Regions from separate parts of the Shinella yambaruensis genome, predicted to be linked through region 2. Evidence: riboswitches for the same ligand, from Rfam matches in the RefSeq annotation. Region 2 holds a riboswitch; the other holds the start of a gene.
What was found. A riboswitch is a leader RNA that binds a small molecule or an ion and turns the genes downstream of it on or off. The one in region 2 is predicted to bind S-adenosylmethionine.
Positions count from the first base shown of each region.

Region 1: another riboswitch for S-adenosylmethionine. It lies ahead of WMC41_RS00720 (O-succinylhomoserine sulfhydrylase); the one in region 2 lies ahead of metA (homoserine O-acetyltransferase MetA).

Region 1 covers NZ_CP150638.1:126,651-137,603, forward strand. Annotated here, with positions in the region: gene pstA (phosphate ABC transporter permease PstA) at 1-516, shown strand, start outside; gene pstB (phosphate ABC transporter ATP-binding protein PstB) at 530-1,345, shown strand; gene phoU (phosphate signaling complex protein PhoU) at 1,400-2,128, shown strand; gene phoB (phosphate regulon transcriptional regulator PhoB) at 2,148-2,831, shown strand; gene WMC41_RS00695 (GcrA family cell cycle regulator) at 2,978-3,508, opposite strand; gene WMC41_RS00700 (aspartate aminotransferase family protein) at 3,932-5,122, shown strand; gene argF (ornithine carbamoyltransferase) at 5,150-6,061, shown strand; gene WMC41_RS00710 (Hsp33 family molecular chaperone) at 6,422-7,414, shown strand; gene apaG (Co2+/Mg2+ efflux protein ApaG) at 7,599-7,991, opposite strand; gene WMC41_RS00720 (O-succinylhomoserine sulfhydrylase) at 8,118-9,302, opposite strand; SAM riboswitch at 9,346-9,424, opposite strand; gene WMC41_RS00725 (2'-deoxycytidine 5'-triphosphate deaminase) at 9,587-10,696, shown strand; gene WMC41_RS00730 (ABC transporter ATP-binding protein) at 10,883-10,953, shown strand, end outside.
Region 2 covers NZ_CP150638.1:3,984,141-3,995,093, forward strand. Annotated here, with positions in the region: tRNA gene WMC41_RS19500 (tRNA-Gly) at 108-182, shown strand; gene WMC41_RS19505 (helix-turn-helix domain-containing protein) at 250-1,260, opposite strand; gene WMC41_RS19510 (alpha/beta hydrolase family protein) at 1,402-2,469, shown strand; gene WMC41_RS19515 (methyl-accepting chemotaxis protein) at 2,536-4,443, opposite strand; gene WMC41_RS19520 (aldose epimerase family protein) at 4,686-5,702, opposite strand; gene WMC41_RS19525 (GNAT family N-acetyltransferase) at 5,797-6,249, opposite strand; gene metA (homoserine O-acetyltransferase MetA) at 6,253-7,176, opposite strand; SAM riboswitch at 7,237-7,314, opposite strand; gene WMC41_RS19535 (hypothetical protein) at 7,415-7,660, opposite strand; gene WMC41_RS19540 (ABC-F family ATP-binding cassette domain-containing protein) at 7,789-9,615, opposite strand; gene WMC41_RS19545 (thiamine diphosphokinase) at 9,619-10,278, opposite strand; gene clpB (ATP-dependent chaperone ClpB) at 10,424-10,953, opposite strand, start outside.

The DNA.
Region 1 (10,953 bases), 750 kb from region 2:
GTGCCCTCCATCGTCTACGGTCTTCTCGGCCTTGCCGTCTTCGTCAACTTCGCGGGCTTCCCTCGCTCGGCGGCCCTCGTCGGCGGCCTGGTGCTGACCCTCATGACGCTGCCGACGATCATCATCGCGACCCGCGCCGCGCTGAAGGCCGTACCGCCGTCGATCCGCTCGGCGGCCCTCGGCCTCGGCGCCTCGAAGATGCAGACCGTGTTCCACCATGTGCTGCCGCTCGCCATGCCGGGCATCCTGACGGGCACGATCATCGGCCTTGCCCATGCGCTCGGCGAAACCGCGCCGCTGCTGCTCATCGGCATGGTCGCCTTCGTCGCCGATGTGCCGGCAACGCCGATGGATCCGGCGACGGCCCTTCCGGTGCAGATCTACATGTGGGCGAACGAGGCGGAGCGCGCCTTCGTGGAGCGCACGTCCGGGGCCATCATCGTGCTCCTCATCTTCCTCATCCTCATGAATGTTGGCGCTATCCTGTTGCGCCGCCGTTTCGAACGGCGCTGGTAGAAGGACCGGTCTTATGAACATGATGTCAGAAGCAGCAGTCGAGAAAGCGCTGGACAAGAAAATGAACGACATTTCCTACAAGATGATCGGCAAGGACGTCTCGGTCTATTACGGCGACAAGCGCGCCCTCTACGACGTCAACCTGAACGTCCGCGAGAACACCGTGACCGCGCTCATCGGCCCGTCGGGCTGCGGCAAGTCGACCTTCCTGCGCACGCTGAACCGCATGAACGACACGATCGACGGCTGCCGCGTCACCGGCCGCATCACGCTCGACACGGACGATATCTACGATCCGGCGATCGACGTCGTGGAACTGCGCGCCCGCGTCGGCATGGTCTTCCAGAAGCCGAATCCCTTCCCGAAGTCGATCTACGAGAACGTCGCCTACGGGCCGCGCATCCATGGTCTTGCCAAGTCGAAGGTCGATCTCGACGCCATCGTCGAGCGGAGCCTGCAGAAGGCTGGCCTGTGGAACGAGGTGAAGGACCGCCTGCAAGAGGGTGGCACCGGCCTCTCCGGCGGCCAGCAGCAGCGCCTGTGCATCGCCAGAGCCGTCGCCGTCAGCCCCGAAGTCATCCTGATGGACGAGCCCTGCTCGGCGCTCGATCCGATCGCGACCGCCAAGGTCGAGGAGCTGATCCACGAGCTGCGCGCCAACTTCACCATCGTCATCGTGACGCACTCGATGCAGCAGGCGGCCCGCGTCTCGCAGCGCACCGCCATGTTCCACCTCGGCAACCTCGTCGAGGAGAACGACACCGACAAGATGTTCACCAATCCGGATGACCAGCGCACGCAGGACTACATCATGGGCCGCTTCGGCTGACGGCTAACGGCTGACGCTGAACCCCTGAACCCCGAGTGCATTAAGGACAAAGCCATGTCATCGAGCCATATCGTCTCCATCTACGACGAAGAACTGAAATACCTTTCCCGCCGCATCTCCGAAATGGGCGGCACGGCCGAGCAGATGGTGGCCGATTCCGTCCGAGCGCTCGTCACGACGGATGCCGCGCTGGCCCAGAAGGTCATCTCCGAGGACGTCATCCTCGACACCGCCGAACGCCAGATCAACGACAAGGCGATCGTCACCATCGCCAAGCGCCAGCCGATGGCGGCGGACCTGCGCGAGATCATGGGGGCGATCCGCATCGCCGCCGAGCTGGAGCGCGTCGGCGACCTCGGCAAGAACACCGCCAAGCGCGTCATCGCCGTCCAGAGCTCCGGCATGCCGCGCAAGCTGGCCCGCGGCCTCGAGCACCTCGCCGAGCTCGCGCTGATGCAGCTCAAGGAAGTGCTCGACGTCTACGCCACCCGCTCGATCGAGAAGGCCAAGGCCATCCGCGAGCGCGACGACGAGATCGATGCGATCTATACCTCGTTGTTCCGCGAGCTCCTCACCTACATGATGGAAGACCCGCGCAACATCACGCCCTGCACGCATCTCCTGTTCTGCGCCAAGAACATCGAGCGCATCGGCGACCATGCGACCAACATCGCCGAAACCATCTACTACATGGCGACCGGCTCGCAGCCGGAGGGCGAGCGTCCTAAGGACGATACCTCGACCTCCGTCGTCGCGGCCGGCGTCGCCGACGCGTCCGAGTAAAGAGAGCAGGATTCGCTTCATGGTGCCCAGAATTGCCGTCGTGGAAGACGAGGAGGCTCTCAGCGTCCTCCTGCGTTACAATCTGGAAGCGGAAGGTTTCGAGGTCGATACGATCCTCTCCGGTGACGAGGCCGAGATGCGCTTGCAGGAGCGCATGCCGGACCTCCTCATCCTCGACTGGATGCTGCCCGGCGTCTCCGGCATCGAACTGTGCCGGCGCCTGCGCCAGCGTCCGGAAACCGAGCGCCTGCCGATCATCATGCTGACGGCGCGCGGCGAGGAGAGCGAGCGCGTGCGCGGCCTTGCCACCGGCGCGGACGACTATGTGGTCAAGCCCTTCTCGACGCCGGAACTCGTCGCCCGCGTGCGGGCGATGCTGCGCCGGGCCAAGCCCGAGGTTGTCTCGACGGTGCTGCGTTGCGGCGACATCGAGCTCGACCGCGAGACACACCGCGTCCACCGCCGCACCCGCGAGGTCCGCCTCGGCCCGACGGAGTTCCGTCTCCTGGAATTCCTGATGACCTCGCCCGGCCGCGTCTTCTCGCGCTCGCAGCTTCTCGATGGCGTCTGGGGCCACGACATCTATGTCGACGAACGCACCGTCGACGTGCATGTGGGGCGCCTGCGCAAGGCGCTCAACTTCGCCAACATGCAGGACGTCATCCGCACCGTGCGCGGCGCGGGCTATTCACTGGAGGCCTGAGCGAACGGGATTCCTCCCAAGGACGGAAATGGGCCCTCAGGGGCCTGTTTGCGTTTGTGCGGGGCCGGCGGATGAGGGGCTATCCTGCGCCGCAAACGAAAACGGACCCTTTCGGGCCCGCATCGCATGTCCTGCCGTGGGAAACGTTACCGCATCCGCCGGCGCTCGGCCGAGGGCTGGTAGGCGAGGCGCTGGTGGTAGGTGCAGTAGGGCGAGTTGTCCGGGGACTCGTTGCCGCAGAAGTGGAAGTCGTCGTTGAGCGGGTCGCCGATCGGCCATTTGCAGGTGCGTTCGGTGAGCTGGGTCAGCTCCAGCCGGCGCGACATCGGCACGACCACGTTGTTGCCGTTGGCCGGAACCGGGAGCTGCTCGGCCTGCGTCTCGAAATCGATCTCTTCCTTGGGGATGGTGTTGCCGGCCGGCCGGGCGACGGCACGGGTGGTGACCGGACGGGCCGTGAAATTCGACGGGCGCGGCGTCGCCGGGGCCGGGCGCTTCGGGCGTGCCGCGGCCTGCGTGCCGCCGGCCTTGGCGCGGCCGGGCAGGTTCAGCCGGTGCACCTTGCCGATGACTGCGTTGCGGCTGACGCCGCCGAGCTGCGCCGCGATCTGGCTCGCGCTCAAGCCCTCGCTCCAGAGTTTCTTGAGTTTCTCGACGCGCTCGTCTGTCCAGTTCATGTTTTCGTCTCCGCTCGGCGCCCAGGATGCGGGAATCCCTCGTCGTGTTCCGGACGGGTCCGGAACCTGAACGCCCTAACTCTTTTGGTGACTAGTTCCGCCGCATGCAGTCTAGTAATTGGTCTTCAACCTAGAGACCGGTGGACTCTGTGACAAGAGTCGCCGGAATCCGGGCGAATCGATTTCGGAGTTTTCCCCAACTTGCTGGTCGGGTGTGACTCGATAGAGACACCTTCCGTGCGTGCCGCGAATCCTCACCTTGCGGGATGTTCAGCGCCATTTCGGGCGCGATTTTGTTGACATCCCAATGGGAAATGCCGATAGTGCGGCATGCCGCCGAAAGGCGGCTTTTGGTTTTTCTGAAGCCCGGAAAAGTCAAGCCGCATTCCTGTTTTTCCGCATCTCTTTTCGGAGGATCCGTGCATGGCCGATGTCGCGCCGCTCTATGAAACCTATATGCGTGCGCCGCTCAGGTTCACGCGCGGGGAGGGCGTGTGGCTGATCACCGAGGATGGCGAGCGATATCTCGATTTTGCCGCCGGCGTCGCCGTCAATTCGCTGGGCCATGCACATCCCCATCTCGTCGCCGCGCTGAAGGACCAGGCCGACAAGGTCTGGCACCTGTCGAACCTCTACGAGGTTCCGGGCCAGGAAAGCCTTGGCCGCCGGCTGACGGAGGCAACCTTCGCCGACAAGGTGTTCTTCACCAATTCGGGCGCCGAGGCGCTGGAATGTGCGATCAAGACGGCGCGGCGCTACCATTTCGCCAAGGGTCATGCCGGCAAGTACCACATCATCACCTTCGAAGGCGCCTTCCACGGCCGCACGATCGCGACGATCGCCGCCGGCGGTCAGGAGAAGTATATCGAGGGCTTCGGCCCCAAGGCGCCGGGCTTCCTCAAGGTTCCCTTCGGCGATATCGCGGCCGTCAAGGATGCGATCACCGAGGAAACGGCGGGCATCCTGATCGAGCCGGTGCAGGGCGAGGGCGGGCTGCGCCCGGTGTCGAAGGAGTTCATGCAGGAGCTGCGCCAGCTCTGCGACGAATACGGCCTGCTGCTCATCCTGGATGAGGTGCAGACCGGTGTCGGCCGCACGGGGCGCCTCTTCGCCCATGAATGGGCAGGGGTCACGCCCGACATCATGGCGATCGCCAAGGGCATCGGCGGCGGCTTCCCGCTCGGCGCGTGCCTTGCCACGAACGAGGCGGCGGCCGGCATGGTCGCCGGCACGCACGGCTCCACCTATGGCGGCAACCCGCTCGCCATGGCCGTCGGCAATGCCGTGCTCGACGTGGTGCTGGAAGACGGTTTCCTCGAGCATGTGCGCGACGTCGCGCTCGTCTTCCGCCAGGGGCTGGCCGCGCTGAAGGACCGTTTCCCCGACGTCATCGAGGACATTCGCGGCGAGGGCCTGATGCTCGGCATCAAGGCGAAGATCCCGGTCGCCGACCTGCTGAAGGGCGTGCGGGCGGAAAACCTGCTGGCCGTGCCGGCGGGCGACAACGTACTGCGGCTGCTGCCGCCATTGACCGTGACCGCCGAAGAGGCGCGCGAGGGGCTTGCCCGCATCGAGCGGGCGGCGGAAAAGCTGACGGCCGCCAAGGCCGCGTAAGCAGCGAACGGACAGACAGGACATATCATGGCCAAGCATTTTCTCGACCTTTCCGCCGTTTCGGAAAGCGATCTCCGCGTCATCATGGACGATGCGCACACGCGCAAGGCCGCCAGCAAGGCCGGCACCGAAGCCAAGCCGCTCGCCGGCAAGATGCTCGCGATGATCTTCGAGAAGCCTTCCACCCGCACGCGCGTCTCCTTCGACGTCGGCATGCGCCAGCTCGGCGGCGAGACGCTGTTCCTGTCGGGCACGGAAATGCAGCTCGGCCGCGCCGAGACGATCGGCGACACGGCCAAGGTCCTCTCGCGCTATGTCGATGCCATCATGATCCGCACGACGGACCATGCCCGCCTGCTGGAGCTTGCCGAGCACGCCACCGTGCCCGTCATCAACGCCCTGACCGACCTGACGCATCCCTGCCAGATCATGGCCGACATCATGACCTTCGAGGAGCATCGCGGCTCCACCAGGGGCAAGACCTTCGCCTGGACGGGCGACGGCAACAATGTGCTGCATTCCTTCGTCGAGGGGTCCGCCCGCTTCGGCTACAAGATGAAGATGGCCGTGCCGATGGGCTCGGAGCCCGACGACAAGATCCTGAATTGGGCGCGCGACAACGGCGGCGACATCTTGCTCGGGCATGATCCGGAGGCGATCGTCGATGGTGTCGATCTCATCGTCACGGACTGCTGGGTCTCGATGAACCAGGAGCACCGCGCCCGCGGCCACAACATCTTCCAGCCCTACCAGGTCAACAAGCAGCTGATGGCGCGCGCTAACAAGGATGCGCTCTTCATGCACTGCCTGCCCGCCCACCGCGGCGAGGAAGTGACCGACGAGGTGATCGACGGCCCGCAATCCGTGGTCTTCGACGAGGCGGAGAACCGTCTCCACGCGCAGAAGTCGATCCTCGCCTGGTGCTTCGGGGCCGTCTGACGCCGACCTTGAAAAGCGCCCCCGGCAACACGATCTAGGGGCCATCACGGAGCGCCGCGAGGCGCCTGGTTTGCTGATAAGCATCGCCCACTCTCTGTCGTCATCCTCGGGCTTGACCCGGGGATCCACACGGCACCCGCGGCCGTGGATGGTCGGGTCAGACCCGACCGTGACGGAGGAGAGGTTTGCGGACGTTATCAGCAGTCCGGGCGCCGCAAGGCGCTTTCTCTGGCGCATGCCCGTCCGGTATGGAATGATCGGGTAGGAGCGAGCGCGGTATCACGGTAGAACGCCTGTCGGAAGCAGGCCGGGCCCATGGCCTCGGCGGCGCCGAAGCGTGCAAGGAGCAGAATGATGATGATGGCGGAAAATGCCCTGAAACTCGGTGAACCCGGCTTTGCCGGCGATGATCATGTCCTGCCGTTCCAGGTGGAGGGTCTCGACGTGCGCGGCCGCGCCGTGCAGCTCGGCCCGATGCTCGACGGCATTCTCGGCCGGCACGACTATCCCGCGCCCGTTGCCCGGCTGCTCGCCGAGGCGATCACGCTGACCGTGCTGCTCGGCACCTCGCTGAAGTTCGAGGGCAAGCTGATCGTCCAGACCAAGGGCGACGGCCCCGTCGACCTGCTGGTGGCCGATTTCGCCGCGCCGGAGAACGTGCGCGCCTATGCTCGCTTCGACCAGGCCGCGCTCGACGCCGCGATTTCGGTCGGCGCGACGGAGCCGCACGAGCTTCTGGGCAAGGGCATCCTCGCCTTCACCATCGACCAGGGCGCCCATACCCAGCGCTACCAGGGCATCGTGCCGCTCGACGGCCATACGCTGGAAGAGATCGCCGGCGTCTATTTCCGCCAGTCGGAGCAGATCCCGACCAAGGTGCGCCTCGGCGTCGCCGAGCTCTACGACCGCGATGCCGCCGGCAAGGCGCGCCATCGCTGGCGTGCGGGCGGCATGGTCGCGCAGTTCCTGCCGCAGGCGCCGGAGCGCATGCGCCAGGCGGACCTTCCGGGCGGCGACGGCGAGGAAGCCGGCCACAAGATCGCCGATGATGACAACTGGGCCGAAGCCAAAGCCATGGTCGAGACGATCGATGCCGACGAGCTGACGGATCCCAATGTCGGCACCGAACGGCTCCTGTTCCGCCTCTTCCACGAGCGGGGCGTGCGCGTCTACCAGCCGCAGCAGGTCTTCGACCGCTGCTCCTGTTCGCGCGAGAAGCTGAAGGGCGTTCTTTCCGGTCTCAGCGCGGAGGAGATCGCGCACACGGCGGACGACAAGGGCGAGATCGCGGTCACCTGCGAGTTCTGCTCGACGACCTACCGCTTCGAGGCGGCGGAAGTCCTGCCGCAGTAGGGACGCTCGCCCCTCATCCGGCTGCCGCCACCTTCTCCCCGCAAGCGGGGAGAAGGGAAGGATGCGAAGTTTCATCCTTTATTCACGGTCTTGATTTCAGGAAAACAAGGCGGCTTGGTCCCTTCTCCCCGCCTGCGGGGAGAAGGTGGCCGGCAGGCCGGATGAGGGGCGATCTTCTCCGCGCCTAGTTCAGCGTGCGCGCCTGCCCCGGCGTATCCAGCGAAAAGGCCGGTATCGCCACATCGAACGCCTCACCGTTTTCCGCTTCCATGCGATAGCGGCCGAACATGATGCCCGAGGGCGTTTCGAGCGGGCAGCCGGAGGAATATTCGTAGGTGTCGCCGGGGCGCAGCACCGGCTGCTCGCCGATCACGCCATGGCCGTTCACCTCGTCGACCTGGCCGTTCTGGTCGGTAATGTGCCAGTAGCGTGTCATCAGCCGCACGGCGACGTCGGAATGGTTCGCGATGACCACCCGGTATCCCCACACATAGCGGCTGTCGTCGGGATCGGACTGGTCGGCCAGATAGTACGGCTCTACGGTCACTTCGATGTCGCGGGTCAGCGCACGATACATGGGCAAGCCTTGAACTGATTAGCTTCTGCTATTCTACACGAATGTGGTTTCGTCAAGGATAAGCAAAGAAAGCACCGGCCTCCTCGGCCGGTGCTTCCGCATTTGTCCAGCGATGGGGCGAAGGGCTCAGGCCCTGATCCTGGAGAGCGCGCGGGCAAAATCCTCGATGAGGTCTTCGCTGTCCTCTATGCCGGCCGAAAAGCGCACGGTGCCGGCCGAAATGCCGAGCTCGGCGCGTGCCTCGTCCGTCAGGTTCTTGTGCGTCGTCGTTGCCGGATGGGTGATGAGGCTCTTGGCATCGCCGAGATTGTTGGAGATCTTCACCACCTCAAGCGCGTCCTGCAGCGCAAAAGCCGCGTCCTTGCCGCCCTTCAGCTCGAAGCAGACGAGCGTCGAGCCGCCCGACATCTGCTTGGAGATGATATCGGCCTGCGGATGGTCCTTGCGACCCGGATAGATCACGCGGGCGACCTCCGTCCGGTCGGCGAGGAAGTCCGCGATGCGGCTGGCATTCTCCGTCTGCTGCTTGACGCGCAGCGGCAGCGTCTCGATGCCCTTCAGCAGCGTCCAGGCGTTGAACGGCGACATGGCCGGGCCCGTGTGGCGGAAATAGTCGTGCAGGTTCTCGTCGATCCACGCCTTGTCCGACAGCACCACGCCGCCGAGGCAGCGGCCCTGGCCGTCGATATGCTTCGTCGCCGAATAGACGACGACATGCGCGCCGAGCTCCAGCGGCTTCTGGAAGAGCGGCGTCGCGAAGACGTTGTCGACGACGACCTTGGCGCCGATCTGGTTGGCGAGCCGTGCGACGCCGGCGATGTCGATCACTTCCAGCGTCGGGTTTGTCGGGCTTTCGAGGAAGAAGACCTTGGTGTTCTTCCGGATCGCCTTTTCCCAGTTGGAGAGGTCGCGGCCGTCGATCAGCGTGCATTCGATGCCGTATTTCGGCGCGAGCGTCTCGACCACCCAGCGGCAGGAGCCGAAGAGCGCGCGGGCAGCGACGATATGGTCGCCGGCCTTGAGCTGGCAGAGGATCGCGGCGGAGACGGCGGCCATGCCGGATGCGGTGGCACGCGCATCCTCGGCGCCTTCCAGCATGCACATGCGCTTTTCGAACATGTCGTTGGTCGGGCTGCCGTATCGGGCGTAAATAAAACCGTCCGTCTCGCCCTTGAAGCGGGCTTCGGCCGCCGCCGAGGTGTCGTAGACGAAGCCTTGCGTCAGGAAGATTGCCTCTGCGGTTTCGCCGTGCTGGGAGCGGGTGGTTCCGCCGTGAACGAGTTGGGTGGCGGGGCGCCAGGACTTGCTCATGTGATCGTCGCCTTCAAACAAAAAAACCGGCCGCAAAAGCAGGCCGGTTTCGAACCCGGCCTTTTTAGCTACTTGTTTTACGTGGCTGCAAGCCGGCCGGCCAAATCACCACGGGATAATCTGCTAATACTGCGCCCCCGCGCTTGCGTCAATTGGCGGCTTTTGGTTTTGTGCGGGCCTTCCGGGTATTGTTCCGAAACGTGGGCATCGGTTTTCGGAAGAAGCGATACGAAAAGCAGACGGCCGGACCATCCGGCCCGCTGCTCTGACGGGACGGTATGACGATGGGTGGTTCTGCGACACGCAGCACGGGCATTCTGGCGGACAACGCCATTCGCGGCCTGTTCGACAGCGGCAGGCTGGCGAGCGAAACGGTGCTGGATGACGACCAGATCCAGCCGGCCAGCCTCGACCTGCGGCTCGGTGCGAAAGCCTTCCGTGTGCGGGCAAGCTTCCTGCCGGGGCCGTCCCACCTCGTTGCCGACAAGCTCGACCGCCTGCAGCTGCATGTCATCGACCTCACGCAGGGCGCGGTGCTGGAGACGGGCTGCGTCTACATCGTGCCGCTGATGGAGAGCCTGGACCTGCCGGCGGAGCTGGCGGCGTCGGCCAACCCGAAGAGCTCCACCGGCCGCCTGGATATCTTCACCCGCGTCATCACCGATCGTGCGCAGGAATTCGACAAGATCCCCGCCGGCTATTCCGGCCCGCTCTATCTCGAAATCTCGCCGCGCACCTTCCCGATCGTCGTGCGCCGCGGCTCGCGCCTGTCGCAAATCCGTTTCCGCAAGGGCAATGCCCTGCTCGGCGAAGGCGAACTGCTCGCCCTCCACGGCACGGATACGCTCGTCGCCAGCGAGACGCCGAACGTCTCCGGCGGCGGCATCGCGCTTTCCATCGACCTCAAGGGCACCGGCCCGGACGGGCTGATCGGCTATCGCGGCAAGCACCACACCTCCGTCGTCGATGTCGACCGCAAGAACCAGCACGACATCTTCGATTTCTGGGAGCCGCTGTTCAGCCGCGGCCGCAACGAACTGATCCTCGATCCCGACGAGTTCTATATCCTCGTCTCCCGCGAGGCCGTGCACGTCCCGCCGCTCTATGCCGCCGAGATGACGCCCTTCGATCCGCTCGTCGGCGAGTTCCGCGTGCACTATGCCGGCTTCTTCGATCCCGGCTTCGGCCATGCCCCGGCCGGCGGCTCCGGCAGCCGCGCCGTCCTGGAGGTGCGCAGCCACGAGGTGCCCTTCATCCTCGAGCACGGCCAGATCGTCGGCCGCCTCGTCTACGAGCACATGCTCGACGCACCCGAGGGGCTCTACGGCTCCGGCCTTGGCTCCAACTATCAGGCACAGGGCCTGAAGCTGTCGAAACATTTCCGCGCCGGATGACGCTGCTCCCGCAAGGGCGTGCGCCGGCTGCATCGCGGCCGGTTCCCTGTCGTGGCGATAGGCTCCGGCGGGGAGTTTCGTTCGTTTCATTTTCCGCTTTACAAATGAAGTTAAACGTTTTTATTATGATATAAACGTTTAACAAGGGCTGGGAGCCCGGACGTTTCGCCGACAGGGAGGACGTCGTTGGCATCGATCCGCATCGAGAATCTCCGCAAGGGTTTTGGCGCTCTGGAGGTGCTGAAGGGCATCGACCT
Region 2 (10,953 bases):
AATCTGACATTTCCCTGTTGCATTTGAAAAAGCCTTGGGCCATATACCGCCCGTCGCCGCAACGCAGCGACCTTCGGCCACCGACTACCCCAGGCCGTCGACGATGAGCGGGTGTAGCTCAGGGGTAGAGCACAACCTTGCCAAGGTTGGGGTCGAGCGTTCGAATCGCTTCACCCGCTCCATTCTTCCAAAACGTCGTAAGCCTCGGTTCGCCGGGGCTTTTGTGTTTTCTGCGGCAGGGATTCCCACTCATGACCGGGGCGAGCGGTTTTCGGCGCGCCAGGTTGCGGGGCTCATGGCGTTGACCCGGCGGAATTCGCGGTTGAAGTTCGATTTGGTCTGGAAGCCGGATTCGAGCATGGCCGAGGTCACGGGCATGTCGGTGTCGCACAGCAGCCGGCAGGCCTCCGCGATGCGGAAATCATTGATATATTGCGAGACGTTCCTGCCGGTCAGGCGGTTGATCGCGCCGGAAATCTGCCGGGCCGGCACGCCTGCCCGCCGGGCGAGGCGCGCGAGCGTCAGGTTTTCGTCGCGGAAGAGTTTCTGGTCGGCAAGGAGCCGGTCGACCCGCTCCAGCACGTCGCGATCCCGTTCCGCCATCGAATCATCCCGGTCGCCCTCCTCCGGCGGAGCAGGCAAGGCGCGGGCGCGCGCGGCGACCGCCGCGGTGAGGCCGGCCAGGAAGAGGCTGAGCAGGTTGGCGTTGCTGACGATCATCGGCACGTTCTCGCCCCGGCTCCACTCGAAATCCAGCGCGATGGCGATGTCGAGGGACGCCGAGAGGCAGAGCGAGCCGGCGGCGATGAGCAGCGCCTTGTGCGCGCCCGCGGCGCCGTCGAGCCGGGCCTCGTCCAGCCCATCGGGGCCGGCATTGGCGAGCCGCAGGAGGATGACGGCGTAGCCGACGAAGATGACGACGAGCGCACCGTCGATGAGATCGGGCGCCAGCACCAGAAGGGCGAGGATCGCCACCGGCGGCGCGGCGTTCAGCCAGGGAAGATCCGCCCGGTCGCGATGCATGAGGCTCTGGAAGCTCGCCAGCACCAGCGGCGGCAGGCCGCCCGCCAGCACGGGCAGGACATAACGCACTGCCGTCACGTCGTAGCCCCAGCGCAGGCCGACGGCGATCGATTGCAGGATGCAGAGCCCGATCAAGGCGAGGAACGGCCGGTTGCCGCCTTCCTGCTGGCGCAGGAGCGCGACGAAACGCAGGAGCAGCAGGAGGGCGACGACGAAAGGCAGGGGAACGAAGAGCACGGGGCAGCACGGATCGGTTGGCGTTGGCCGGCATCATGATCCCGATCGCGATCAAGGGCGACCTCAAACACGATCGAGGACGCGACGAAGGGCAGGTCGCGGCGAGGATCTGCCGGTCAAGTCCTACCGAACGAGGTTCCGATGTCCATCCTTTCCCTGTTTTTTGCCTTCCTCCTTGCCAGTGCGGCTGCCACACCCGCCCATGCCGCCGAGGTCGGCGTCCGCACGATCACCGTCTTTGCACCGGAGCGCGGGCGCGATATCGACGTCACGGTCTGGTATCCGGCCAAGGCCGGCGGCGCGCCGCTGCTCACCGGCGACAACCGGCTGTTCAAGGGCGCACCGGCGCATGGCGACGCGCCCGTCGCCGAAGGGCGTTTTCCGCTCGTGCTGCTCTCGCATGGCTCGGGCAGCCGGGTGGAGGGCATGAGCTGGCTTGCGACGGCGCTGGCCGAGGCCGGCTTCGTCGTCGCCGGGCCGAACCATCCCGGCACGACGAGCGGCGATTCGACGCCCGCCGCAACGCCAAGACTCTGGGAGCGCACCGCCGACCTCTCCGCCCTGATCGACGCCTTTTCGCAGGACGCCGCCTGGCGGGCGACGATCGACCCGGCACGCGTGGGCGTCGTCGGCTTCTCGCTCGGCGGCGCGGCGGCGATGGAGATCGCCGGCGCACGGGCGGATCTCGAAGCCTATGCCCGCTATTGCGACGAATACGGCAAGTGGGACTGCGCCTGGTTCGCCGGCGGCCGGGGATATGTCGACGACAAGCCGGTGGCGGTGGAGAAGGTCGACCTGCGCAGGCTCGACAAGGCCCGCTTCGAGCAGTCGAACCGGGATGCGCGGGTGCGCGCAGTGGTCGCGGTGGACCCGGGGCTGGCCCAGGCCTATGCCGCGGACAGCCTGAAGGCGATCGACATCCCGCTCGCCTTCATCAATCTCGGCAATGCGGACGCGATCCCCGAAGCGGTGATCGCGGACAGGCTGGCGGCGCTGGTGCCGCAGGCCTCCTATACGGCGGTGGCGGAAGCCGTGCACTTCAGCTTCCTGCCGGAATGCAAGGAGGGCGGCGCCGACCTGCTGAAATCCTTGGGTGAAGTGGACCCGATCTGCGACGACCCCGGCAGCCGCACCCGGGCGGACATCCATGCCGAGCTGAAACAGCGGATCATCGATGCCCTCCAGAGCAGCCTGAAGGGCTCGTTCTGATCAAAGGAAGAAGGGCCAGCGGCCGGTTCCGGTCGCTGGCCCTTCGCCATGCGGTATAAATGTGCCCTACGCGGCCCGGCGCTGGTAGGCGGTGCTGCCGCGCTCCTCGCCGATATGGAACTGCGACAGCGCGGCCTGGAGCTGGGCGGCCTCGCTGGCGAGCACCTGGCTGGCAGCCGTCGTCTCCTCCACCATGGCGGCGTTCTGCTGGGTCATCTGGTCCATCTGGTTGACGGCCGTGTTGATCTCGCCGAGCGCTGCGGACTGTTCCTGTGCCGCGCGGGTGATCGAGACGACGTGGTCGTTGACGCGGTTGACGAGGTCCTTGATCTCCGAGAGCACGTCGCCGGTCGACAGCACCAGCGCGACCCCGCCCTTCACCTCGCCCGCCGAAGCGTTGATCAGCGTCTTGATCTCCTTGGCGGCATTGGCCGAGCGCTGGGCGAGCTCGCGCACCTCCTGGGCGACGACCGCAAAGCCGCGGCCGGCTTCGCCCGCACGGGCGGCCTCGACACCGGCATTCAGCGCCAGGAGGTTCGTCTGGAAGGCGATCTCGTCGATGACCGAGATGATCTGGTTGATCTTCTGCGAGGACTGCTCGATGCGGCCCATGGCGTCGATGGCGTTCTGGACGATGTCGCCGGACTTCTCGGCGCTGTCCTTCGCCTCGCGCACGATCTCGGAGGCTTCGAGCGCGCGGGTCGTCGAGGTCTTCACCGTGGTGGTGATTTCCTCGAGCGCGGCGGCGGTTTCCTCCAGCGAGGCAGCCTGCTGCTCCGTGCGGTGGGCGAGCTGGTCGGCGGCGGCGGAAAGCTCGCGCGAATTGCCGGTGATGGTGCCGGCGGTGGAAAGAATGCCGGTCATGGTGCTGCGCAGCGTCAGCATGGCGCCGTTGACGTTCGCCTGGAGCTCGGCGAAGTCGCCCTGGAAGTGGCCGGCCATTTCCTGCGTCAGGTCGGCATGGGAGAGCGAGGCGATCACGCGGCGCACCTCGCTGACGCCCCGGTCGACATTCTCGACAAGCTCGTTGACGCTCGTGGCGAAGCGGCGCAGGTCCTCGTCCTCGTAGGCCTTGGTGATGCGGCGGGAGAAGTCACCGGCGGCAGCGGCCGCCACGATCGAGCTGATGTTCGTCTGCAGATCCTTGCTCTGCGCCTGAAGGGCCGCTTCCTGCGCCTCCATCTCGCGCATCTGCATCTCGTTGGCGCGGAAGACGTCGAGGGTGCGCGCCATGGCGCCGATCTCGTCCTTGCGCTCGGTATAGGGGATCGCGTCATCGAGCTTGCCGGCGGCAAGGTTGGACATCACGCCGGTCAGGCGCTGGATCGGGCGTACGATACCGTTGCGCGCCAGCAGCATGCTGAGCAGCATGCCCGCGACGATGCAGGTGAAGGCGGTCGCCAGCAGCACGGCCTGCGTCGTCGTCGAGCGCGAGATGGCGACGGCGCGCGACTGCGACAGCGTTTCGGCAGAGTAGGTCGTATATTCCTTGAGCGCGGCGGTAACGGCCTTCTGGCCCTCCAGAGCCTTGTCGAGCGCCGCGAGGATCACGGCGCGGTCCTGGCCCTGCGATGAGCCAGCAATCGCCACCATGGCGCGGATATCCTCGAAATAGGGCGTCAGCGACGCGCGGACACCGTCGAGCAACTTCTGCTCGTTGGCATCGGCCGTCGAGGCGATCTTCGGCAGGCGATCGAGCATTTCCTTGGCACGCTTTTCCGTCTCGACGGCAAAGTCGGCGGCCTTTTCCGGCGCGATCGCCAGTTGGTAGGTCATGCGGCTGATGGCGATGACATCGATGCGCAGGTCCATGGCCTCGCGGGCCACCTCCTCGCGCGCGCCGGTATCCTGAAGCGCCGAGCCGAGTGAACTGAGCCCGCCCCCGCCGACGACGGCGATAGTGCCGGCGGCAATGCCCATCAGGAACACGAGAAGGCCGACTTTCCGGGAAATGGAGAGATCCGAAATTTTCATGGACAGGTCCCACTAGAGCAATTCCGGCAAAGGCGCGAAGCGGTTTTGCATGCGGAATTGCGACAAACAAAAGGTTGGAGCGTTTTCGCGATTCAAAGAAAGGCGGATACGCTCCTGGGCGACCGGCGCTGTCCTGGCGCGTTCGCTCCCGCACGTCCCGGTATCATTCCAGGCTCATGGAACAGTTTGTCCACTACAAAGGTTTCGATTCTGTTGCGTTGCGGCAATGCCGTTCGCGAAGGTCAGCCCTTGCGGAAGGCGTAGTCCGTTTCCTGCCGCAGCGTTTCGCCGGGACGCAGCACCGCAGCGGGGAAATCGCCGTGGTTGACGGCATCGGGCCAGACCTGCGTTTCCAGGCAAAAGCCGGCAAAGGCGCCATAGCTGCGGCCGTCGAGCCCCGGGACCGGCGGCCTGACCTTCGCGCCGGTGTAGAACTGTACGCCCGGCTCCGTGGTCGACACCTCCAGCGAGACCCCCGAAAGCGGGCTACGGACCTCGACGACCGGGCGTTTGGCCTGCCGGCCCGGCGAGAGGCAGAAATTGTGATCGAAGGCGATCCCGCCCTCCTCCGTCTGCCGGCGCAGCGGCGTCCATTGCCGAAGATCGAAGGGGGTTCCGTCGACGGGCCGGATTTCGCCGGTCGGGATCAGGTTCCCGTCGACGGGCAGGTAGTGCTCCGCCCTGAGGCGAATCTCATGGCCGAGGGCATCGGCGCTGCCATCGAGGTTGAAATAGCTGTGCTGGCAAAGGTTGACGGGGGTCGGCGCATCCGTGACGGCTTCGTAGAGGACGGACAGGATCCCGTCGCCGGGCAGCCGATAGGTGCAGGTCAGGGCGCAATTGCCGGGATACCCCGCGCGGCCTGCGGGATCGGTCAGCGTCAGGGTGACGAAGTCGGCGCCCTGCGCGGCGATCCGCCAGTTCTGCCGGCCGACGCCGTCGCTGCCTCCGTGCAGGTGCGTGACACCGCGCTCGTTGCATTCGAGCTGGAAATCCGCGCCGTCGATCGAGAAACGGCCGCCGGCGATGCGGTTGGCGCAACGACCCGGCGTCGCTCCGAAATAGGGGGAGTGGTCGAGATAGGACGGAAGATCCTCGAAGCCGAGCACGAGCGGCGCATCATGCCCCTCGAGCCGCAGGTCCTGGATGACGGCACCCCAGGTGAGCACCCGGGCAGTCAGCCCGCCGCCGGCGATCGTGACGCGCTCGACCGCTTCGCCGGTCCCCAGACGGCCGAACACTTCATTTTCCGCACCCACGCTCCACTCCTCCGTCGGCCGATCTTTCCGGGCAACCTGCTGCAATTCCTCGTCACTCGCAACAGGAAAAGTCATACTTTTTCGAAATCCGAACTCAGAAGGATTTCTGGTAGATGATGAAGGGGGTCTCGTCGGCGATGCGGTCGTAGAGCCGGCGCGCCGTCGCGTTGAACGCCTGCGTCATCCAGTAGACCTCCGGCGCGCCCGCCTCCCTCGCCTTGGCATAGACGCCCTCGATCAGCGCCCGGCCGATGCCGGAACCGCGCACGTCGGGATCGGCAAAGAGATCCTGCAGGTAGCAGACATTGCCGATCGTCCAGCAGGAACGGTGGAAGAGGTAGTGCGCAAGGCCGACGGGCTTGCCGTCGAGCGTGGCGAGGAGGCCGCGATATTCGCCCTCCGCGGCCTCGCCCGTCAGCCGGGCGAAGGTGGTGGCATAGACCTCCTCCGGCAGCACCGTCTCGTAGAAGGCGAGATAGGCGGTCCACAGGCGGCGCCATTCGCCTTCATCATCTTCATGCAGCGGGCGAATGACGACACGGCTCACGGGTCAGGCTCCTGTTCCGATCTTTTCCAGATCATAGGGGGTGGTCTGGTAGATCTCGTTGATCCAGTTGCCGAAGAGCAGATGCGCATGGCCGCGCCAGCGGTTCTGCGGCGGCAGCGACGGATCGTTGTGCGGGAAATAGTTCTTCGGCAGCTTGATCGGCACGCCGGCCGAGACATCGCGGAAATATTCGTCGGCAAGCGAGGTGGAATCATATTCCACGTGGTTGAAAATATAGAGGCGGTTACCGGCCTTCTCCTGCACGAGGCAGACGCCGGTCTCGTCGGAATCGAGCAGGATATCGAGTTCCGGCACGGCCCGGATGTCCTCGATGCGGATCTCCGTCCAGCGCGAGACCGGCACCTCGAAATTGTCGGAGAAGCCGTTGAGGTAGACCGACGAAGGCTTGCGGTTGTGGTGGCGGTAGACGCCGAAGGCCTTTTCCTCCAGCGTGTGCTTCGGCACGCCGTGGAAATGGTAGATCGCCGCCATCGCGCCCCAGCAGACATTCAGCGTCGAATGCACGTTGGTCTCGGTCCAGTCGAGGATCTGCTTCATCTCGTCCCAGTAGGTGACGTCCTCGTAGTCGAGCGTCTCCACCGGCGCGCCGGTGATGATGAAACCGTCGAACTTGCGGTGCCGCACCTCCTCCCACGTATCGTAGAAGGCAAGCAGGTGCTCTTCCGACGTGTTCTTCGCCCGGTGGCCGCCGACGCGCACCAGCGACAGCTCGACCTGCAGCGGCGAGGCGCCGACGAGGCGGGCCATCTGCACTTCCGTCTTGATCTTGTTCGGCATGAGGTTGAGCAACCCGATCTGCAAGGGGCGGATGTCCTGCCGGATCGCTACCGTCTCGGTCATCACCCGCACGCCCTCGTGAACGAGGGTTTCGAAGGCGGGAAGCGTATCGGGAATCTTGATGGGCATGTCTCACTCGATCGAAAAAACAAAACCGGCCGCAACAGTGTCGCAACCGGTCCACGGAAGGTTTTTCCTCGCGCGGCCCTTTAGCGACTTGTTTAACGTGGCTGCAAGCCGGCCGGCCAAATCACCACGAGCGATTTAAATAGCGCTCCTTGCACCACGAATCAATCCACCGCCGGAAACGGGCAAGGCCCGGATGCGACAGGCATCCGGGCCTTGCTTCCTGAAGGAAGACGGCTGCTCAGTAGTAGCTGTAGTAGCGCTTCTTGTAGTACACCTTGCCGCCCCAATGGCCGCCCCAACGATGGCCGTAGTGACCATGGTGGCGCTTGACGCGGTAATGCTTCTTGTAGCCGTGATGGCCGTGGCCGTAGCTCTTCCAGCCGTAGCTCTTGTGGCCGTAACCGTAATAGCCGGCCTGCGACGGGGCGGCGAAGGAAACAGCGGCGACGATGGCGACGACGGCGGAAATGACGAACTTGCGCATGGGACTCTCCTGATCTCTTCCGGGTTACAGGATGAGCTCCTCTCATCCAGTGATCAGACTGTCCCATATTGCCGGGCGCGGCGCTGTTTCGGATGGAACACCCGCTGAACCCGGCGCCCCCGGGCTTTTCAGCCTTCCAGTTCCTCGCGCAGCATCTCCAGTTCCAGCCATTCCTCTTCCATCGCCGTCAGGGAATGGCGCAGCTTTTCCATCTCCGCCGCCAGCCTGTTGAAGGTGACGGGATCCTTGGTGAAGAGGGCGGGATCGGCCATCTTCGCCTCGCGGGCGGCGATCTCCTTCTCCGCCTTCTCCATTTCCTTCGGCAGGTTTTCCAGGGCGAACTTCTGCTTGTAGGAGAGCTTCGCCTTGCCCTTGTTCTCCGCCGGGACCGCGGCGGACGTTTCGGCCGCCTTCGCCTTCTCGGCCTTTTCCGCCTTGCGCTTCTCCTCGATCGCGCCGCGGCGCTGCGCCATCATGTCGGAATAGCCGCCGGCATATTCGATCCAGCGACCGTCGGGGTTTTCCGGGTCGGCGGGCGCGATGGTCGAGGTGACGGTGCGGTCGAGGAAGTCGCGGTCGTGGCTGACGAGCAGCACGGTGCCGGCAAAGCCCGCGACGATCTCCTGCAGGAGGTCGAGCGTCTCGATGTCGAGGTCGTTGGTCGGCTCGTCGAGGATGAGGAGGTTCGTCGGCCGCGACAGGATGCGCGCCAGCATCAGCCGGGCGCGCTCACCACCCGAGAGGTTGCGGATCGGCGTGCGGGCCTGCTCGGGCTGGAACAGGAACTCCTTCATGTAGCCGGTGACGTGCCGCTGCTCGCCGTTGACGAGCAGCGTCTCGCCGCGCCCGTCGGTGAGGTAATGGGCGAGCGTGTCGTCGAGGTTGAGGTCCTCGCGGCGCTGGTCGAGCGTGGCGATCTCCAGGTTCGTGCCGAGCTTGACGGTGCCGCTGTCGGGCGCCAGCTGCCCGGTCAGCATCTTGAGCAGCGTCGTCTTGCCGGCGCCGTTCGGGCCGACGAGGCCGATGCAATCGCCGCGGTGGACGCGGATCGAGAACGGCGCGACGATGGTGCGCTCGCCATAGGCCTTGGTGATCTTCTCCGCCTCGATCACCAGCTTGCCGGATTCCTGCGCATCGGAGGCGCTGGCCTGCACGCTGCCCTGCGGCCCCTTGTGGCCGCGATAGCGGGCGCGCAGATCATGCAGTGCGCCGAGGCGGCGCATGTTGCGCTTGCGGCGGGCGGTGACGCCGTAACGCAGCCAGTGCTCCTCGCGCTCGATCGCCTTGCCGAGCTTGTGCTGCTCCAGCTCCTCGGCCTCCAGCACCTCGTCGCGCCAGGTCTCGAAATGGCCGAAGCCGCGGTTGAGCCGCCGCGACTGGCCGCGATCGAGCCAGACGGTTGCGTTCGACACCTTTTCGAGGAAGCGGCGGTCGTGCGAGATGACGACGAGGGCCGAGCGGGTGGACTGCAGCTCGCCTTCCAGCCATTCGATGGTCGGAAGGTCGAGATGGTTGGTCGGCTCGTCGAGGAGAAGGATGTCCGGCTCCGGCGCCATCACCCGGGCCAGCGCCGCCCGGCGCGCCTCGCCGCCCGACAGCGATTTCGGATCCTCGCTGCCGGTGAGCCCGAGATGTTCGAGCAGGTAGGTGACGCGATAGGGATCGTCGCTCGGCCCGAGGCCCGCCTCCGCATAGGCCGCGACCGTGTCGTAGCCGTCGAAATCCGGCGCCTGGTGCAGGTAGCGGATCGTCGCGGAAGGATGACGGAAGACCTCGCCGGACTGCGCCTCGGCAAGGCCGGCGGCGATCTTCATCAGCGTCGACTTGCCCGAGCCGTTGCGGCCGACGAGCGAGATGCGGTCGCCCGGCTCCACCTGCAGGCTGGCGCCGGCAAGCAGCGGCGTACCGCCGAAGCTGAGGAAGATGTCATCGAGTTTGAGAATGGGCGGTGCCAAGGGTCAGGCTCCTGAAAGGTCGTAGGGCCGGGCGATGAGAATGGCGCGGCCGGCGGCGAGCGAAAGGCGGATCGGGCCTTCCGCCACGTTGGAAATGGTGCGCGAGGAGCCGAAGGGCAGCGAAAAGTCTTTCAGCGGATAGCGCGCATTGTCGATGGTGAGACCGGAAAGGGGCGCAAGGCCGAGAACGGAGAAAAGGCTCCCCTTCGGCAGGTCGATGTCGCGACGGCCCGGCAGCAATGGCCAGGCCTCCTCCTCCCCGGAGGTGAGCTTCACGGTAAACCCCTGCTCTTCCAGCGAGACGGCATGGAGGAGATGCATCAGCGCATGGTCGCTGCGCTCCCCGCCGAGCGCGCCGGCGAGCAGGATGGCGCGTGCCCCGCGCTCGGCCGCGACCGAAACGGCAAGCGCCCCGTCGGTCTCGTTCTTGGCGGCGGGATAGGGCTGGCGCTCGACCTGCGGCCAGGCGGCGACAAGCTCCGGCGGGGTCGAATCGAAATCGCCCACCCAGAGTTCCGGCAGGGTGCCGAGGCTTGCCGCATGCCGCATGCCGCCATCCGCCGCAACGACGCGCGCGCCAGCCATGTCCGCGCGAAGACGCGGCGTCACGATGAGCGCGCCCCCGAGAAGGACGACGAATTTCGGGTCTGTCGATACCGGCATGGTCATGGCTGATGCCCTTAGCGCATGTTCTGCGGAAAGGGAAAGATTTTGCGGCCGAAGGCAAGGCGTGGCCGGCGGAAGGGCATGAAACGCAAGAAGCGCGGGCAGAGCCCGCGCTTCGTTCTCGTCAGGACCGGAACCGGCCTCAGGCGGCCTTGCTTGCCGCGGCACCCCGCGGCGAGAAGAGCAGCCGGTCGGAACCGGCGGTCACCTTGACGGTCGAGCCGTCCGGGATCTCGCCGGCAAGGATCTTCTCCGCCATCGGATCCTGAAGGTGCTTCTGGATCGCCCGCTTGAGGGGACGCGCGCCATAGACCGGGTCGTAGCCCTTCTCGGCCAGCCAGTGCACGGCGTCCTCGTCGAGGTCGAGCACGATCTTGCGATCTTCCAGCAGCTTGCGCAGACGCGTGAGCTGGATATCGACGATCGCGCCCATTTCCGACCGCCGGAGGCGATGGAACAGGATGATCTCGTCCACCCGGTTCAGGAACTCCGGCCGGAACGCCATCTTGACGACGTCCATGACCTGGTCGCGGACGCTGTCGCTGTCCTCGTTCTCGCCCAGCGCCGTCAGATATTCGGCGCCGAGGTTCGAGGTCATGATGATCATCGTGTTGCGGAAGTCCACGGTACGGCCCTGACCGTCGGTCAGGCGGCCGTCGTCGAGGACCTGCA